One region of the Undibacterium sp. Ji50W genome, then DNA from elsewhere that is predicted to be linked to it. Evidence: predicted binding sites of a transcription regulator. Region 1 holds the regulator's gene; the other holds the start of a gene.
What was found. The regulator NrdR, encoded in region 1, represses ribonucleotide reductase genes. The targets are predictions, from matches to a motif close to CACNANATNTNGTG.
Positions count from the first base shown of each region.

Region 2: the regulator NrdR is predicted to act here: its motif matches at 2,118-2,131, upstream of ACO0K9_RS06445 (ribonucleoside-diphosphate reductase subunit alpha).

Region 1 is NZ_JBMPOX010000013.1:146,108-156,486, forward strand. It holds gene ACO0K9_RS18215 (autotransporter assembly complex protein TamA) at 1-685, opposite strand, end outside; gene ACO0K9_RS18220 (ExbD/TolR family protein) at 696-1,139, opposite strand; gene tolQ (protein TolQ) at 1,156-1,851, opposite strand; gene ybgC (tol-pal system-associated acyl-CoA thioesterase) at 1,996-2,394, opposite strand; gene ACO0K9_RS18235 (SDR family NAD(P)-dependent oxidoreductase) at 2,552-3,304, opposite strand; ZMP/ZTP riboswitch at 3,437-3,582, shown strand; gene glyA (serine hydroxymethyltransferase) at 3,696-4,946, shown strand; gene nrdR (transcriptional regulator NrdR) at 5,005-5,457, shown strand; gene ACO0K9_RS18250 (energy transducer TonB) at 5,513-6,208, opposite strand; gene ACO0K9_RS18255 (type IV pilin protein) at 6,262-6,702, opposite strand; gene ACO0K9_RS18260 (pilus assembly protein) at 6,763-10,379, opposite strand, start outside.
Region 2 is NZ_JBMPOX010000002.1:255,200-265,578, reverse strand. It holds gene ACO0K9_RS06445 (ribonucleoside-diphosphate reductase subunit alpha) at 1-1,900, opposite strand, end outside; gene ACO0K9_RS06440 (sigma-54-dependent transcriptional regulator) at 2,414-3,859, opposite strand; gene ACO0K9_RS06435 (sensor histidine kinase) at 3,856-5,613, opposite strand; gene ACO0K9_RS06430 (PP0621 family protein) at 5,634-5,891, opposite strand; gene ACO0K9_RS06425 (cytochrome C assembly family protein) at 5,888-6,697, opposite strand; gene ACO0K9_RS06420 (sigma-54-dependent transcriptional regulator) at 6,908-8,251, opposite strand; gene ACO0K9_RS06415 (ATP-binding protein) at 8,323-10,125, opposite strand; gene ACO0K9_RS06410 (ABC transporter ATP-binding protein) at 10,220-10,379, opposite strand, start outside.

The sequences.
Region 1 (10,379 bases):
TCAGCGTTGCCGCAGCATAGGCATCGGCACGCAGGCTTTCCAGCAATTGGGTTTTGGCGTCGGTCCAGTCGGCGTCGCGAAATGGCTGCCCTACCGCCAGGCCCCAGTCTTCCTGTAAAGCACGTCTGCGCTTGAAGGTCGGTTTGTCCCCGGCATCTATGGCATCGGCCATGGGGCCTAGTATTTTGATTGAGACATTTTCTATCACCGTGCGCACACCGGCATCTACTGTCACGTGTATCAGTTTGGCAGTGCCCGTTGGGGTGTCGGTATTGTCGAGATTGTCAAACTGTATCTGTGGCGAAAAATAACCTTCTGTTGCCAGGATATTGCCAATGTCCTGACGCAATTTGCGTATCAGCGCTGGGGTGATATTTTGCGCATCGGCGCTGGCAGAAAATTCGGGGATATGCTGCCGCAGCAAATCCGCCCAGCTTGCTTTCGGGGTTTGCAATTGCAGGCGTCCACTACTGGCCCTGACCACGGTGTCGGGATCGATATCGGGATTTTCCGGGGCTGGAATGAGCGCCGTGACTGGCGTAGCAGTAGTAGGAGTACTGGCTTCCTTGGCAGGTGGGGTGGGCGCAAGCACCGGTGTTGCCACCTGCTGCGCCCTGACCTGCCCTGTGCCGATCAACCCAAGGGCACACCCTATTGCAAGAGAGGTACGCAGTGTTATCTGCATCAGTAATCGCTCACTTGGTTGCCAGCCCAACACGATTGATGCCAAGTTTTTTCGCTTCCGAAATCACCTGTATGACTTCATCATAAAGCATGCCCTTGTCGGCGGAAACCAGTACCGACAGTTCCGGCTTGGCATCATGGAACTCGCGCAGTTTCTGCATCAGTTGCTTGCGGTCTTTGGCTTCTTCCTTGCTGTCTTGGCGGTTATTGCCGTTGCTGCCTGCCTTGCTGTTGATGCTGATGGTGGAAGGTGCATCCGGACGCAGGGTAATTTCTATATAGTCGGATGGCGGTTGTGTCGATTGTCCCGCCGTCGGCAAGTTGATGACGCTGGGATTGGTCATTGGTGCACACACCATGAAAATCACCAGCAACACCAGCATCACGTCGATATACGGAACGACATTGATTTCTGCCTTGAATTTGCGTTTACGTTCGCCTCGCAGGGTACTCATGCTGACCTCTTTCCTCTTAGCGCGACTGACGCTGGAGGATATTCGAGAATTCCTCGATGAAGGTTTCGAAACGAATCGCCAGCCTGTCTATGTCATGCGAATAACGGTTATACGCCAGCACCGCCGGAATCGCTGCAAACAAGCCAATTGCCGTTGCGATCAAGGCTTCGGCAATACCTGGTGCCACGGCAGCCAGCGTCGCCTGCTGTACATTGGCCAGGCCACGGAAAGAATTCATGATGCCCCAGACCGTACCAAGCAAACCGATATACGGCGACACCGAACCTACCGACGCCAGAAAGGACAGATGGGATTCCAGCAAATCCATTTCACGCTGGTAAGACGCACGCATGGCACGGCGTGCACCGTCCAGCATGGCACCGGCATCCAGCGATGCCTTGTTGGCAGTTTTTACTTTGTGGTATTCGCTCATGCCGGCTTCAAAAATACGCTCCAGCGCACCGGTATGGTCACGGCCATTGCGACGGTTATTGGTGGCAGCGGCATACAAATCCACCAGATTGCCGCCAGACCAGAAATTGCGTTCGAATTCTTCTGTCTGCCCACGTGCTTTTTTAATGGCAAACATTTTACTGAAGATATAAGTCCAACTGGTCAGGGATACGCCCAACAGCAACAACATGACCAGTTGCACCAGGATGGAGGCATTGGTAATCAGGCTTAAGAATGAGAGATCTTGGGTAACAGTCATATTGAATCACATAAAAAACAAAAAACGTAAGCCTGATGACATACTGCATTCAGTCAGGCGAGTATTCAGCGGTATACGATAAATTTGGGCAAAGTCGGACAAATTCAGGCACATCCTGACAAATTTAGGCACTTTTTGACAAATTCAGACAATTTTTGTCAGAACATCGTCAGGAATGGCTGCTGGCCGCACATTCACCTTGTCCACACATCCCACCTTGATTTTGCCGCTGGCCAACAGGCGTTCGCCGCACCAGGCCTGCTGTTCGAACTGTACCGACGCCCTGCCCAGCTTTTCGACTACAACCGTCAGCCTTAGTTCATCATCCAGTCTGGCAGGTGCATGATACTCGACTGCCGTGGCTTTGACGACAAACATCAATCCATGCTGATCGGCCATCTGCTGCTGGTTCACCCCGGCTGCGCGCAACCATTCGGTACGTGCACGCTCAAAAAACTTCAGGTAATTGGCATAAAAAACGATACCACCCGCATCGGTATCTTCATAATAGACCCGCACTTGCCATTCAAACGTTTTGCTCATGGTGTAAAACTTTGCGGGAAACTAATGGACTGGTACAGTTCACTAGAAAAGTTATCATAGAAATCATCATTGTAAACTGCTTCTGCCAGGAATGACTGAAACCATGCCGGTCTGCTATCGAATCAGCATGATCAGCCTTCCCCAGGCCATCCGGCCATCAGGATGTGGTGCGCTTGATGGTCAATGGACCATATCCCTGGCAAGTCGGCATCATTTCTATGTGATTGATGTTGACATGCGGCGGCAAAGTGGCAATCCAGTAGGCAGTTTCAGCAATATCGGTGGCTGTCAGCGGAACCGTGCCCTCATACACCTTGGCTGCCGCATCGTCATTGCCACGATAGCGGACATTCGAAAACTCGGTGCCGCCACACAAGCCTGGGGCAATATTAGTGGCCCTGACCCCGGTGCCGACCAGGTCAGCCCGCAGGTTCTTGGTAAATTGATCCACAAAAGCCTTGGTGGCTCCATACACATTACCACCTGGATACGCCGTGGAACCAGCAACCGAGCCGATATTGATCACCAGGCCACTGCCACGGACCACCATGGCCGGCAAGACGGCACGGGTCACTGTCACCAGACCCTTGGTATTGGTGTCTATCATGGTATCCCATTCATCCTGCGACGCCAGATGTGCAGGTTCGGTGCCCAGGGCAAGACCGGCATTGTTGACCAGCACATCGATTTGCTTCCAGTCCTGTGGCAGGCCTTCCAGGGCCAGGCGGATGGAATCCTTGCTGGTGACATCCAGGGTCACCGGCAACAAGGCCGCACCAAGTTCGGATTGCAATGCGGCAAGTCGTTCTGCACGACGGGCGGCGGCAATCACCTTATGGCCCTGGCTGACAAATTTTCGTGCCATTTCTTCGCCAAAACCTGAGCTTGCGCCTGTAATCAATACGATCATGCTGATTTCCTTCAATGTGATGGATGAATACTGGCATTTTAATGCACATGCAGCATTTCCGATGGTCAGGCATGTATTTGACCGGCTTGCACTTGCCCATTCAAACGCCATCACGTAAAATCCATGCACCATTTCGTCTCACGTGACTGGCGAAACGGCCGAACCTGCATCAGCAGGGTATGCGGAACACGCATCACACCGGCCAAAGATGGATATCCATCGGGAAGCGTGAGATTTCGGAGTCAACCTGACTCCAGCCGTGCGCCTGGGTAGCCTGATGGTAAAAGCAATGAGGCTGCCCCCTATCCGTTTCAGACACCTCATTGACATCAAGCAATTGCTTATTGATTGCTTATTAATTGTTTATTAACAGGAATAATCAGGAACCGCCATGTTTGCAAAAAATCAAACCCTCGCCAACGTAGATCCAGAACTGTTTGCTACGATACAAAAAGAAAACGTCCGTCAACAAGAGCATATCGAGTTGATCGCGTCTGAAAACTATTGCTCCCCGGCCGTCATGGAAGCCCAGGGCTCCCAATTGACCAACAAATATGCCGAAGGCTATCCAGGCAAGCGCTACTACGGTGGTTGCGAGCACGTGGATGTGGTCGAACAACTGGCCATTGATCGCCTGAAGCAATTGTTCAATGCCAATTTTGCCAACGTGCAACCAAATTCTGGCTCCCAAGCCAACCAGGGTGTCTTCTTTGCGCTGTTGAATCCAGGCGATACCATCATGGGCATGAGCCTGGCTGAAGGTGGTCACCTGACCCACGGCATGCCCTTGAACATGTCCGGCAAATGGTTCAATGTTGTCTCTTACGGCCTGAACGCCGTAGAAGACATCGATTACGACGCCATGGAAAAACTGGCACGCGAAACCAAACCAAAACTCATCATCGCCGGGGCCTCTGCTTTTGCGCTGCGCATCGACTTTGAACGTTTCTCGAAAATCGCCAAAGAGGTTGGTGCCTACTTCATGGTCGACATGGCGCACTATGCTGGCCTGGTCGCTGCTGGCGTTTACCCTAACCCGGTACCGTTTGCGGACGTGGTCACCTCCACCACCCATAAGAGCCTGCGCGGCCCACGCGGCGGCATCATCCTAAGTAATGACGAAGCCATTGCCAAAAAGATCAACTCTGCGATCTTCCCTGGTATCCAGGGTGGCCCACTGATGCATGTCATCGCTGGTAAGGCAGTAGCATTCAAGGAAGCGCTGTCGCCAGAATTCAAGGCTTACCAGGAACAAGTCGTAAAAAATGCGGCCGCCCTGGCAAATACCCTGACTGAACGTGGTCTGCGCATTGTTTCTGGCCGTACTGAATCGCACGTCATGCTGGTTGATCTGCGTCCTAAAGGTTTGACTGGCAAGGAAGCAGAAGCCATCCTCGGTTCCGCCCATATTACCTGCAACAAAAACGGTATCCCGAATGATCCGCAAAAACCGATGGTCACTTCCGGTATCCGTCTGGGCAGCCCGGCCATGACGACACGCGGGTTCAAAGAAGCCGAAGCAGTGAAAGTCGGACACCTGATTGCAGACGTACTTGAAAATCCGCATGATGCCGCCACCATTGAACGTGTGAAAGCCGGTGTCAAAACATTAACCGATGCTTTCCCGGTCTACGAAGCATAATTCAGCGACATAAAACGCCACTCCATGAGTGGCGTTTTTTAAACTTTAGGCGAACTCTATGAAATGCCCTTTTTGCCACAATGACGATACCCAGGTTATCGATACCCGTGTTTCAGAAGAGGGCAATGTGATCCGCCGCCGCCGCCGCTGCGCCGATTGCGATAAACGATTTACAACCTATGAACGGGTTGAGCTGGTAATGCCGGTCATCGTCAAGAAAAATGGCAGTCGTACCGAATACGAAACCGCCAAACTGCGCGCCAGCCTGATGCTGGCCCTGCGCAAGCGCCCGGTCTCCGCTGAAGCTGTGGAAACCGCCATCCAGCGTATAGAAGAAAAATTACTGTCCAGTGGCGAACGCGAAGTCATGTCCGGCCACGTCGGCGAACTGGTCATGCGCGAATTGAAACGCCTCGACAAAATCGCCTACATCCGCTTTGCCTCCGTCTACAAAAGCTTTGAAGACGTATCGGAATTTGCTGAAGCAATACAGGAAGTCAGGAAGAATTAAGCTGCAAAACAAGCAAGGCCATTGCACAAATCACATGGAATATCATGCTGCTTTATTAGCGAATCACTTTCTTTGATACTTCAATAAATTCAAGCGGGTGAGCTGCAGCACTCAGTGATACCTCGATCACAAACTGGCTCTTCACGGCAACATCACCAATCATGCCCGGAGCAAACTTCATTTTCAAGAATTGTTCTTTCACCAAGCGGGTGGCTTCTGCTGAAAGTTTGCTCTCTTCAATTTCGATGTCGTCAACGTCGCCATTTTCATTGACCAGCACGCGCAATTGCAGGGGTTTTTCTGGAACCTCATCCATGACCAGGGTGAGGGTTGCGCTGGGCTCAACGTTATTCTGCACCTCTGGTGGTGTAGTCAATTCGTCAACGTGGTAATAATAGCTAAGCGAATCGGCGGTCTGCAACAAAGCCGGGGGACTCTTGTGTTGAACTTGCACTTCCCTGAACTTTTCCGCTTGATTATTATGTCGCAGATTATTTTCGGGTTGCGGGCGGGAGACAGCCTGGCGGGTATCAGGCTGCGTCGTATCAGATGCGACGAAGTGAATTTGCAGGATTTGGGACGTATCAGCATGCTTAACGATGCTATCTACATTTCCATCCTGAGCGTTTTTACATAAGACAAACACCACCAGTAAGCCATGCATCACCAAAGAGAAAGTTAATGCAAAGACGGAGCGGGAAGTATCATTTTTTGTAATAATGTAAAACACGAAATTGAATTGCCGTGACATTTTCCTGCCTCTTGCTTACGTCCTCCAGGCAGAAAAACATCCGTTCGCGCCCTCTATTTATTCCAACAGGCTGCCGCACCGCCAGTACCACTTGCATCACGCACACCGGCGCTGGTCAGTGTCAAGGTAGCACAAGTACCATCGGCGACTTGATCATTTGCTGGCACTGCTTGCAAGGTGTAGGCGGTTGCTGTCGGATTACCAGTAAAAGACAAGTTGTACTTTGTTTTCGATGAACGCGGTGAGGTGTTAAATGGTAGTTGCGCATTCGTCAAAGCGGTTGCCCCATCTGGCATCAATGCGTAACTGTTTGTCAGCGAATAATTACGCTCCATCCATTGCTGCAACTCCATCAAATCGCCTTTGGCTGTATTTCGATTACCAGTCAAGATATAGCTCCGGTAACTGGGGATACCGACAGCAGCAATCACGCCAATAACGACAACCACGACCATCAGCTCTATCAGGGTAAAACCACTTGAGGTTTTGCGCATAATCTATTCCAAATTTAAATGCCCCTGGCAGATCCAGGAGCTCGTCACAATTTATAAGATTTAACGAATTTGCCGCCAGGAAAACCTTACCCCTGTAACCGTATTTTTATTTAAGTCAATTTCTGATTGACTTTGAGGACCGCTAGCACCAGGAGTGAAACCAACCCTCACGCCACCAACTTTTATCACCGCTTTCTTGCCGCTGGATACCACGGAACTGAAATAAGGTATCCCCATTCCCACTGCCCCCCAACTACTGAGTTGGACAGGTGTGCCCGAAGTATTGTCTGTTACCACAGCGCCACTGTAGGCGTTAAAGATATTCACATACCCGGTACCCGGCAAACACGCAGTGGCAGGTGTGAACGAACTGACCAGGACAATACCAGTATCTGCCGGCATGATCGAATTGACGATACTCCGCTCACCGTTAACATTCGGCATATCCATATACCAGCCCTTCTTGGTCGTAAAGTCGACAGCATTGGAAGATGTGGTTCTGGAAAAATCCCCCGCCGCATTTGCTGTAGTTGTTGAGGTGATCGTTTGTGCCACCAGATCCGCCTTGGTAATGGGTGTCGCTGAGAATGTATCCGCGAACCCAAAGATTGTTTGCTGCACGGTGGTATTGTAATCAGCCCTTTCTATATATTTTCCTGTACCAAAAACGACGGCCCATGCACTAGCCACTAAGGCATGCGGCGCTACAGCAGGTGCCGATGTGATCGGTTGCGTTGCACTACCGGCAAAGGCTTTAGTCACTTTCCATGTGCTGGTTGCGGTATCCCATCTGATACGCCACATATTACCCTTCAGGTCACCAGCCCAGACCGTGTCTATCCAGCCATTGCCCTGGGTTGCGACTGGTAAGGGGGTCGCAAGACCATTGTTTCCCAGCGAACCTTCAACTTCGATTTTATTGATCACACTACCGTCATTGGGATCAAGCATATACAAGACTGCTTTGCCGTTGGTACTGCCAAAGCCGTTGCCAACGATAACTGCCCACTTGCCATTCGTTGTTCCATCAGGGATCTTTGTAATCTGTAGTACCTGTCCAGAGATAGGGCTTTGTGCTGGCTGATTATAGCTGTAGCCCATGTCCGTATCATTGGTGTCAGAGAATTCCCATTTGGAAATCGAAGCCGCATTTGTTTCTGTAAATCTGGTCGGATCAGTAACATCAAGCGCAAAGTAGCCTTTGCCACCGGCACCATAACTACCGACCAGCAAGGTCGCCCAACCGCTGGTCAATTTGACGTCACCTATCATCGGTGTCGAATCGACATAGAACTCATGCGAATAGGTGAGTGTCGTCAAGGCAGAAATCTTGGGGGCTGAAGTAGTAGTATCTATCTGCATGAACTTGCCGGGCACATAGGCAAATAATTCCTTGCCTTTGCCCGTATCAGAAGCGTCAAAGGCGTGCAGCATGCCGTCGTTCGCGCCTACGTAGACCACAGGTTTCCTATTTAGATTGTTGGCAATAAATGTAGAGTATCCGGGGAAGGCATCGCCTGCGTACAAGGCATTGGGGGCAGCCACATAAACAGGGCCTGAACCGACGATGTCACCTAACTTGGTTTTCAAACGGGTTCTGAATATACCGCCAGTTCTGGATGTTTCTTTGGAAGAGTCACCACGTATATAGTTGACCCTGTCAACACCTAATAAAGTTGGTGTATCAGTCAAACCGGTCGCTGGGTTGATATCCATTAAAGCTTTATCCGTCGCCGACAGATTAGCATATTTAAAAGCAACGCCTGCGTTTCCGGAACGGGTAATAATCTGACGCGCGGTATCCGTTTGATAGGTCGAATACGTGGTCGATGCAGTCGGGTCCAGCCAGACAGAGGTATCCCAGTCTGGACTCGCATCACAAGTAGCAACAGCGACATTAAAACCGCATGCTTTTATTGCCCCGCGACCGCCATTGGTCAAAGTGTAACTTGCATAGTAAATTCCTTTGGCTGAAGCGATAGACACGCCAGATGTCGCGGGTGCAGCACCATCACCCAGACTACCGGCAGCAACAATTTGTTGAAACACATTACTCAAGCCATTTTTTAAACCGAGAGGATCATTACCTGCATACCAGTTGTCTGGCGTGCCGTTACCATCCTTATCCCAGGACTTGATCAAACTGCCTGTCGCTGTCAGGTTAGGGTCTAGATACGGTGCTTGGGTCAGGGCAGGATTAAAACCACCATATTTGGCAGCGGTGAACATAGGCGTCACTGTCGCACCTGTCTGCACCGGGTTTTGACCGTTAAAAGGCTCCATGACGTCAACAAAGAAGCTGGTGACCGTCTGTTTCTGACCCGTGATGCGCTGTGCCGCCTTGTCTGGTCGTATATCGTTAACGTGCGCCCAATAAGCCAGGCCGCCCAGATACCAACCGGCATTTCGTCCAGGTGATGAGGAGGCAGTAATATTGCTATTATTACTTTCCATCGTAGAAATATTGTTGACCCAGGTAGCAAAATTGACCGAAGTACCCGGGCTCGGTGGACTCTCTGATGGTGGTGAAGCAGAACAGGTGGCACTACCACCCGGAACCCTGGTATCACACCAATTATTAACGTCACCAATGGTAATAATAAAATTCTGCTGGCAAGAACTGGTTATTGGGTCATTGGCGGCAACAGTTGCATCAAAATTGATGACTGGAAAGCCATCTACCATTGCCGTGGTTGGGGTCGCGATGGCCTGTGGCGTCGGGCTTATCTTCCTCAGGTAGCGTAATGACTCATAATACAACTCAGCCATGGGATCATAGCCTTTGTAACCACTGGCATAACCAAACTGGTTCAGGTAATTGATGACCCCGCTGTTGGTGGCACCACTCGTGGCAGCCTGGTCGGTGCTATCTGGATTGAAAGTGAACACCCCGGTAGTCGCGCTCCATTCCAATCGCGGATTGGTGGTTGACAAGGCAATTGGGTCTGCAATCGTAGGGCCGACCGATTTCATGCGGGCGCGCAACACGCCACCTTGCCTTGATTGTGCCGGATCATTCAAATATCCAAATGCAGAAAAGCGCATATTTTGGTTATATTGCTGCATCAAGCCTTCAGGCTTATACGTTCCACCTGTAGTGGAGTAATCGGTACAATTTGATTCCAGTCCGGCTACCTTGTCGCACACTTTGACCCTGACATGGTAACAAGTCCATGAGGGACTACTGTTACCATTCGCTGCCTTATAGTCTGTTACCAATTGAGCGCAGGTATCAGTGCCCATTTGTGCGGTCGTCAGATTGCTGACTGTCACACTTCCGCCCGCCTGCACCAACATTTTGTCACCCATGTTAACGCTGCGATAAGTCTGTTGTGTAGTAACGTTTGCGTCTGTTGTCGTTGCCGAGCGGTTCGGGAAATAACCTGTACCACTCTGCGCATCGTTATAAGCGCGCTGTAATACCGTCGTTCCTGGCAAGTCAATAATGCGGTTACCACCCGTCATAATTTGGCGGAATTGATCCAGATTGGCCATGGACACCCAATTCAGCAAATTGCCTTTGAAGGTTCCAGTTACACAAGCCGTCGGTGAAAAATACAGGTTGGTGGTACTGTATGAATAGCACTTCGCACTATCAAAGTAACCATAGTAGGTCGCTGTAGGATCATACGTTGATGATGATGAGGCCGCATTAGCTGCTGCATAACTGGCAGCAT
Region 2 (10,379 bases), on a different contig from region 1:
GCATGCGCATGGCTGTGCTTACAGTTTTTTTCAATTTAACGTGATCCAGCTTGCCATCTTTCATGTGGGCAGGCATGTTGACCGAACCCAGATTACATACGGCGATCTCGCTGTCGTTGGTGTTCAGGGTAATTTCTGTACACAAGTTAGAGCTATGAACGACGCCGACATGCTGTTGTGGTGAACGGATATTGCATGGGTCTTTGAAAGTGATCCATGGATGGCCAGTTTCAAACAGCATGGACAGCATCTTGCGCCACAGGTCCAGTGCCGGGATTTTTTTCGACAGACTCAGTTCACCGCTGGCTGCTTTTGCCTCATACGCGGTATACGCCAGTTCAAACGCCTTGCCATATTTATCATGCAGGTCAGGGACATCGGAAGGCGAGAACAGTGTCCAGTCACCTTTTTCCATGACACGTTTCATGAACAGATCAGGAATCCAGTTCGCGGTATTCATGTCATGCGTACGACGGCGGTCATCGCCAGTGTTCTTGCGCAGGTCGAGGAATTCCTCGATATCCATGTGCCAGGTTTCCAGATAGGCGCAGACTGCCCCTTTACGTTTACCGCCCTGGTTCACCGCCACGGCCGTGTCGTTGACCACTTTCAGGAAAGGTACGACGCCCTGGGATTTGCCATTGGTGCCTTTGATATGCGCACCAAGTGAGCGTACCGGTGTCCAGTCATTCCCCAGACCGCCGGCATATTTTGCCAGCAAGGCGTTTTCCTTGATGGCTTCATAGATGCCATCCAGATCATCCGCCACGGTCGTCAGGTAGCAAGACGATAGTTGTGAACGCTGGGTACCGGAATTGAACAGGGTCGGTGTCGAGCTCATGAAATCGAAACTGGACAGCAGATTGTAAAATTCTATTGCGCGGGCTTCGCGATCAATTTCATTCAAGGACAGGCCCATCGCCACACGCATATAAAAAGCTTGTGGCATTTCAACACGGGTACCACGGATATGCAGGAAGTAGCGGTCATACAAAGTTTGCAGACCGATATAACCAAATTGCAGATCGCGGTCGGCGACCAGGGCATTCGCCAGTTTCTTCAAATCAAACTGGGCAAGTTTGGCATCCAGCAGATCGGCTTCGATACCTTTCTTGATGAATTTCGGGAAGTACTCTATGTACTCTTCCGCCGCATCCTGTTGCGCCACTTCCTTGCCGAACACTTCTTTGCGGACTGTATGCAACAGCAAACGTGCTGTCACCTGACTATACGCAGGTTCTTTTTCCATCAGGGCACGGGCAGCCAGGATGGCGGATTTATACAATTCTTCTACCGGCACGCCGTCGTACAGGTTTTTCAGTGTCTCGGCCAGAATCGCATCCGGATCTGCCAGCTTGTCCAGACCCAGGCAGGCAGCAGCAATCATCTTGCGCACTTCTGCCACATCCAGTGGACGCGCCTGGCCATCAACGATGACATTCAATTGTGGCGCGGCAGACCCAGCCTGGCCAGGAACATCATGCACGCGACGGCGTTCTTCCATGCGCTTGGCACGGTACAACACATAAGAGCGGGCAACATCATGTTCGCCGGAACGCATCAGGGCCAGTTCAACCTGGTCTTGCACATCTTCTATATGAAAGGTACCGCCGGCAGGCTGTCTGCGCAACAGCGCAGCGACCACACTGGCCGTCATCTGCTCCACCAGTTCACGAACCCTGGCGGACTCGGCACCGTGTCCACCGTTGACCGCCAGAAAAGCCTTGGTCATGGCGATAGCGATTTTGGATGGCTCGAAACCGACCACGGAACCATTACGACGGATGATGCGATATTCGCTGTAACTGTTCAGACTGGCAGCAGCAGGTGCTGTCGTCGCATTCAAAACCGATCCCAGATCTGGCTTGGACAAAGTGGATATTTCAATAGAAGAGTGCATTGATCCTCCGGATGCAGTGTTATTTTTTTCCATCAGCGACGCTGCTTGACAGGTTTGCTGATGGTTTATGGGTTAAAACAGGTATTGCACATTACAGTTCATGGCGGACAGTCGACTTGTCTTATCCGACCATTTTGTTCATATCATTTACCAAATCAATTGCAAATCAAGAAGGAAAATTGAACCAGAGCAAGAAAACAAACAAAATCACGGAAACCACTACATATAGTGTACAAATTTTTATTTGCCCTAATTCTAGTGCCGCATCCCAGCATATGCAACCGCTTTACATGTAAATAATTGAATTATTTTTTTGCGCAATTGCGGGATAAGTGATTGACACAGGCGAAAAGCCCGCAGAATTGGCGGCTGATATGCAAGTGGGTACTAACGTGGGATGCTCATGCAAGTGGCATGATCAAGTGGTATGAGCAAGGGGGAACGGAGAACGGGCCCGTCAGCATAAAAGCTGGCGGGCAGAGGCAGAGGTATTCAGGTCAATGCAGGGATTTGTTATTCCTGGATTTTCAATTTTTGTATCTGATAACGTAGTTGCCTAAAACTGACACCCAGCAATTCAGCGGCCTGGGTGCGGTTGTTTTTGGTCTGGTTCAAGGCGCGCTTGATCATTTCGCGTTCCACGTTTTCCAGATACTCGGGGAGCGAGCAGGGTAAATCCGGCGCAGTAAATACATCCGCCGGAAAACCGGACTCCATGATGGGGCGGCTCGGCACCACTACATCGGCATCGACGGCAGGCAGCAAAAATGGCTCGGCCAGTTTTCTGGTACCACGCAGCGCCAGGTCGGCCACCTCGATGCAGCCATCATTGGCAAAGGCAATGGCGCGTTCGAGTATGTTTTCCAGCTCGCGTACGTTACCAGGAAAGTCATAGCTGATCAGGGCATCAATCGCCAGTGACGACATATTGATGTCTGCGCCAGTGAGCTTCTTCAAAATGCTGGATGACAGTTCAACAATATCTTCAAGGCGCTCACGCAAAGGTGGCAAATGCAGCTCAATGACATTCAGGCGGTAATACAGATCCTGACGGAAGCGCCCTTCTTCTACACATATCGCCAGATTCTGGTGGGTGGCACTGATGATGCGCACGTCTACCGCTTCTTCCACGGTAGCGCCCACCTTGCGCACGCGACGTTCCTGTATGGCCCTTAACAACTTGACTTGCATGGGTAAAGGCAGGTCGGCCACTTCATCCAGCATCAGGGTGCCGCCACTGGCGGCCTGGAAGAAACCGTCGCGATCATCAGCAGCGCCGGTGAAAGCACCCTTGCGATAACCGAAAAATTCGGCCTCCATCAGATTTTCTGGTATTGCACCGCAGTTCACGGCAACAAAGGGCTTGCCCGCGCGTGCGCTGATGGTATGGATTTCCCTGGCTGCCAGTTCCTTGCCGCTGCCGGATTCGCCGGTAATGATGACCGGGGCCATGCTGCGCGCCAGACGACTGATCTGCAAGCGGACTTCCCGCATGCTCTGTGACTGGCCGATCAGGAAAGAATTGAAAGTGCTGGCAAGCTTGGCCGGTGCCGCCTGCTGTTCTTTCTGCACTTCATTGGTTTGCAAGGCGGACCTGACCAGTTTGCGCAACTGATCAAGCGCCACCGGCTTCGACACATAGTCAAAAGCGCCAGCTTTGAGGGCAACCACGGCGTTGTCGGCACTGCCAAAAGCGGTAATCACGGCAATCGGTGTGTTCTTATATAGTGTACTGACTTCCTGCACCAGTTCCATACCCGATCCATCAGGCAGGCGCATGTCGGTCAGAACCAGGGCATAACTGTGTTTGAGCAGTTGCTGCCGGGCGACGGCGAGGTTTTCGGCACTGTCCACATCCAGACCCATCTTGATGAGCGTAATTTCCAGCAGTTCACGCAGATGCGCCTCATCATCCACCACCAGGATGCGGGGGCAACTCGCAGCGTCGTTCATACTCATGCACTATATCCAGAGAAATTAATCACAAAGCGCCCGCTGGGCTCGTTCTTGCCATCACCCGTTTCTTCAACGCGGTATTCATAATCCAGCAGGGCATGGTTGTTCAGGCACAATTCCCTTGCCATATATAAGCCCAGCCCGGTACCCATGCGTGAGGTCGTGTAAAAAGGTTCAAACAAATGGGCCCTGACATCATAGGGAATGGCCGGGCCATCATCCTGTATATGCAGTTCCTGCCTGCCGGTGGGATTCACATGCGCATATAAACGTATGCTACCCGGTTGCCCGCTGGCATAGCGTATCGCATTCGATAATAAATTCAAAACAACTTCACGCAAATGACTGGGATCAAAGCTGACCTGGAAATTTCTTTCGTCCTCAACCGCGATCAAATCCGCGGCCAAGCCCTTGGTTTCGGCAAAATCCTGCACCATCACGCGTAGTGTATTGATCAGGGAATAAGGTTCAACGTCAGGCTGGGCCTTGCGTGACAGCTTCAAGATGTCTTCGATCAGCTGATTCAGGCGTGACACATTGTCATCAACGATTTTCAGCAGGCGTGCAGCCTGCGGTTTGTCGCCGCCCAGATTATCCAGGTCTTCATTCAGCAGCGATGCCGCATACGAGATGGACGACAGCGGATTGCGCACCTCATGGGCAATACTGGCGGTCAGGCGGCCCATGGAAGCCAGTTTCAATTGCTGCGCCTGGTTTTCGATATCCGATACATCTTGCATGAAAATGATCGTATAAGTCCCGGCCTGCCCTGACATGCCGCCCACATTGACGCCCTTCACCGCCACAAAGCGCAGCTTCAGGTGAGTAATGAAATGCGGGCTCTCACTACGTTCGTGCAATTCGAGTTCTGTCGCAGCAGCCTTGACTTCGAGTCGCACGTCATCGAGATAGCAGCGGATAGACACAAAGGAAATTTCTTCATCCTTCTTGCGGTCTTGCAGCACATTGCGGTTCTGCATGGAATTTAAAATCTCGACGATGGGACGCAAGGCTGAAATATGGGCCAGTTCTGCACCCACCATTTCCTTGGTCAGGTTACCGCCCAGCATGCGCACCGCCGCCGGGTTGATTTCAAACATGCAGCCGGATTGATTCAACACCAGAATGCCGTCACCCATATCGGCAATCACTAACTGGTTGATGGCCTGCTGTATGGCCAGGGCATTCCCGCGCTGTGTCGCCAGGTGTTCCTGGCGTATCAGGTTATTCGCCAGGCGGCTGACCACGTACACCACGGCAAAATAGGCGGCACCATATAAACCTGCCTGCGACAGGGCGGTTCCTTCTTCCAGTTGCAAGAGGTGGTATACACTTTCCGACAACAAGAACAGCACAGCGATAGAGGTAAAAAAGAAGGCCCACACCAGCGGACTGAGGATAGCGGCAGCTGCCAGCGGGAACAAATACAGGATGCCGAGGCCGCTTTTACTGCCGCCGCTGGCAAAATAGAGAATGGAAATAACGGTAATATCGACCAGCATCTGTAGCGTCAGTTGCCACATGAAGCGATGCCGGTACAAGAGTTTCAAAATGACAAACGCGACCGAAGCCCCGAAATACAGCAGGCAAACATCACGCACCAGCAAGTGCTCGGCCACCCAGATATCCCTGCCACTGCGCAGGCTGAGCAATACCAGCAGACTGGCGGCCACCACGATGCGCGACCCGTTCAGGGTCTGCAATGAGCGCCAGAATGAATAGCTGGCTTCGACTTCCGGGATATAGGTGTCAGGCATGACTCAGCCTATGGTACCGTTCATGCATGGTCGGCATGCGCCTGCGAGCAATACACCTGCTCACCACGCTCACCACCATAGACTGCCTCGGATGCAGGCAGATAAATCTGGCAATGGGCACAGCACACCATGGTTTCTGCTTTCGCGGCAGGCCTGCTGCCTGTTTGTTCCGGTGGCGGATTTTGCCTGGTCTGTGCCTGGTCCAGCGTCGAACGGGCTTTTTTCTTCAGGGCCAGCACAACCAGGATCACCAGCACCAGCCACATCAGGAGATTCATGTCAGGCTCCTGTGCAACAAGACTTCCAGCACAAAACGGCTGCCTACATAAGCCAGCAGCAAAGTGACGAAGCCTGACAGGGTGAAACTGAGAACGGTTTTGCCACGCCAGCCTTTCCAGTAACGGCCCGCCAGCAAAATGGCAAACAGCAGCCAGGACAACAACGACAACAGGGTCTTATGATCCCATTTGAATGCCACGCCCAGTACCTGCTCAGAAAAAATCACGCCCGACAACACCGTCAGGGTCAGCAACACAAAGCCAAAGATGATGAAACGGAACAGGATTTTTTCCATGGTCATCAAGGCCGGCAGACGCTCTATCAGTGTCTGCAACCACTGGCGCTGCCTGATACCGCGCAATTTATGTAAATGTTTATCCTGCACCGTCATGACTACAGCGTGAAAGGCGGCGATGGTCAGCGTGCTATAGGCCAGCATGGCCACAATCACATGCCAGGGGAACATGGTGGTTTTACCAGTCAGCGCGATCAGGCTGCCAGGGAAAAATCCCGGCAAGATTGCCATCAGGGCAGCGTTCGGCATCAACAGGAAGCGCAGCCCTTCCAAAGCGAAATTGCGGTTTTCCAGCCAGCAGACAAATACCGATACCCACAATGCCGCTGACAGCATGACGGCAAACCCCACCCGCAGCGCATGGTCGGAAAAAATGGTCAGCCACAATGCCGCGCCATGCACCAGCCAGCCCAGGGTCGTGGCGGTACTGATCAGCAAACGCAAGCGTCCGGGCAGCAAAATGCTCAGTATATATAAGGCAGCAGCAAGAAAGGATAGATAGATTTGCATGGAACAAGTTTACACTATGTCTTGCCAAAAGTCGGATTAAGCACAGTAAAGCATGATTATTTCCTGCGCAAGAGCAAACCCGGCAAGCAAATCCGTCCAATTGCCTATTCCGCAGAAGCTAGTGTGGTGCTTGCGAAATGTCCGATCTACAGCCTTCATCGAACAACTCATTAACAGTCGATTCTTGATGGCTCAAGAATTTGCAAAGCACTACACTAGATTAGACAGGGATTTTTGATATTTTTTCATCTTGTCATACAAGGTCTTTTTGGGTATGCCCAATGCCTCGGCGGCACTTGCCACATTATTGCCGCTGCTTTCCAGCGCCGCCTGTATCAGGCTGGCTTCATAGGCATCGATTTTTTCCGGCAGGCTGGTGGCAGCACTATCCGGGCTGCTTTCCAGATGAAAGCGCTGGTCGGCAAATTCGGCCACACCCAGCACTAACTGGTCGGCAAAATTGCGCAATTCACGCACATTGCCCTGCCAGTCGGCCTGCATCCAGTGTTGCATCTGGGCCGGTGACCAGCCAGGTACCGGTTTTTGATAACGCTGTGCCGCCCTTTGTACAAAATACGACAGCAACGAGGGAATATCTTCGCGTCTTTCATTCAGCCTGGGCAGATTGATGCTGATGACACTCAGGCGAAAATACAAGTCTTCGCGGAATTGCCCCTGCGCACTGAGCTTCAGCAAATCTGTCTTGCTGGCCGCAATCACACGGCAATCCAGTGCCACCGATTGATTGCCACCCAGCCTTTCCAGGCTGCGCTCTTGCAAAACACGCAGCAATTTGATTTGCAGGTTCAGCGGCATACTTTCAATTTCATCAAGAAATACCGTGCCTCCATGCGCATATTCCAGCTTACCTATGCGACGTTTCTGGGCGCTGGTAAAAGCGCCAGCTTCATGACCAAAGATTTCACTTTCGAATACAGCCTCTGGCAAGGCACCACAATTGATGGCGACAAATTCTCCCTTGCGACCACTGGCCAGATGCAATTGTCTAGCCACCACTTCTTTGCCAGAACCGGTGGCCCCGTTGATCAAGACATCCACCTGGGCTGGCCCTATGCTGTGGATGAACCTGCGCACCCGTTCCATCTGGGCACTCTTGCCTATCAGGTCGGGTGTGCTTGCGTGGCTGAGCCAGGACGATTTCAGCTTGCGGTTTTCCTTGACCAGACGGCGTTTTTCCTGGGCACGCAGGCAGGCATCCAGCAGACGTTCGGCAGCAAAAGGTTTTTCCAGGAAATCATAGGCACCATGCCGCATCGCGTCCACCGCCATGCTGACATCGCCATGGCCGGTAATAATAATGACAGGCAATTCATGATCGATGGCCCTGACTTTTTCCAGCACATCCAGACCGGATTTTCCGGGCAGGCGCACATCGGTGACGATGATGCCGGCGAAGTCCGCCTTCAGATGGGTATCGGCCAATTCGGCACTGGCACAGGCAGTCACTTCGAAACCACCAAGCTCCAGCGTCTGCGTGGTTGCCAGGCGCACCGCCTGTTCATCCTCTATTAATATAGCCAGCAAACCTGTCATGGCGATTTTTCCTTGGGCAAATGAAGTGGGTTGAAAAACGTTTAACGTTTAGTGTTGAAAGTTAACACCGGTCAGGATGACAGATAGACAGGAATACAGACAACAAACTCTGCCCCACCCTGTTCGCGGTTACCGGCGCTCAGGCTGCCATTCATCGCCTGCACGATGGAGGAAGAAATAGCCAAGCCCAACCCCAGGCCCTGCCCCACTTCCTTGGTGGTAAAAAAAGGTTCAAATAAATGTTCTGCCACATGCTGCGGAATGCCCGTGCCGCTGTCGCTGATGATAATCCTCACCATATGCTGGTCAATTTCCAGTCGCACATATACTTCCCTGAGCGGGCTGGCATCCACTGCGTCCAGGGCATTGCGTATCAGGTTGATCAAGACCTGCTCTATCCTGACAGTATCACCCAGCACCGTGGCTGGCTGTTCAGCCTGTATCTGCAAATGAACACCGCGCCGCTCAATTTCACTCTGCAGCAAGGACACAGCTGACTTGATGGCCAGCGGCACATCGACCACGGCAATCGCATTCGGGCTTTTCCTGGCAAAGCCTTTTAACTGGGCAATGATACTGCCCATACGCTCACTGGCGTGGCTGATGTGACCAAGATTGGCCAGCGCCTGTTCATGCCGGCCACGGTTCATGAAGGTAATGGCATTGTCGGCAAAAGCCCGTATCGCGGTCAATGGCTGGTTCAGTTCATGGGTGATGCCGGTCGCCATTTGCCCCAGCATCGCCAGTTTGCCAGCTTGCACCATTTCATTTTGTGTAGATCGCAACAAATTCTCGGTCTGTTTCAGCTTGCGGTATTTGGCTTCCAGCTCTTCATTGGCCTGTGTCAGTTGCCGGGTGCGCTGGGCGATATTCAATTCCAGTTCATCGGCGGCCTGTTTCAGCGCCCGCTGTGCCAGGCGTCCTTCTTCCAGACGGCGCTGACGCTGGTCATAAAAAGCAGCAAAAGCCAGTGCGATGACCAGTATCAGGGTTACCAGCAATGCCGTCTGCAAGCCAGCACGCAATACCTTGCCCTGATCCGGAAACAGCATCAACTGCCATTGAAGTCGTCCTATGGGACGCAGCAGATAATCATCAAAACCTTTTTGCTCTGCAAGCGGCAACTGCGCTATCGGCGCTATGCTTTTGCCCCCATATTGCAGGGTATCTTTCAGGTTCTGCTGTACCGTCGTCGTCAGGGCTTTGAGGCTATGGTATTTCCATGCTTGCCGGTTGCTCAGGAACACCACCCCCTGGTTGTCGCTCAGCGCAATCGGCTCTTCGCTACTGTGCCAGGCTTGTTCAAATTCATCCAGGCTAATCTTGACAGCGATCACGCCCAGAGGTGGCAAGCTGCCGCGCTTGCTGCCAGGCGGATAGACGGGCTGGGAAATAAAATAACCAGGTATATTCGTAGTATTGCCTATCGCATAAAAATGTCCAGGCCGGGCAGCACGTATCGCCTCGGAAAAATAAGGCCGGAAGCCAAAATTCTGGCCCATATAACTTTGGCTGGTGGTCCAGTTGCTGGCAGCTATCGTATTTCCCTTCACGTCCATCAGGTAGATGGCTGCCACCTTGGCCTGCTCTGCCAACTCTTGCAAGTTCTGGTTCAGGGTCTGGATAAGGGTAGCATCCTTGCTATTCAGCAAAGCCTGGGTAGTCAGCGGCAGATAAGAGATAGCGAAAGGCAGGGTTTCGTAACGTTCGAGCACCGATTCGATATCCAGCGCGATGATCTGCAACTGGCGGTCACCGGCGAGTTGTATGTTTTCCTTGGCAGCCCTGGCAGCAAGCAGATAACTGACCACCACCAGCAAGACCGCCAGCAGCGCAATACCAAGCATCACCAGGCGGCGCTGGCGGGTGCTCATACGATTTGGATAGCTGGATGTCAGGTGCACTTATTCATCCTCTTATTATAAGAGCTGGCACCAGGCAATCTCACCTTGTGCCAGCCCTGCTCGCCTAATCTACCGCAGCCATCTTCAATTCATCATTGTGATGTCTTTGCTGTTCTTCCATGACCAGTTGCCCCAGTTCCCGCTTGAGCGCATTGAAGGCGGGGTCAGAAGGATCACGCAGACGGGGCAAGTCTATCAATAAATCCTTTTTCACCGTGCCTGGC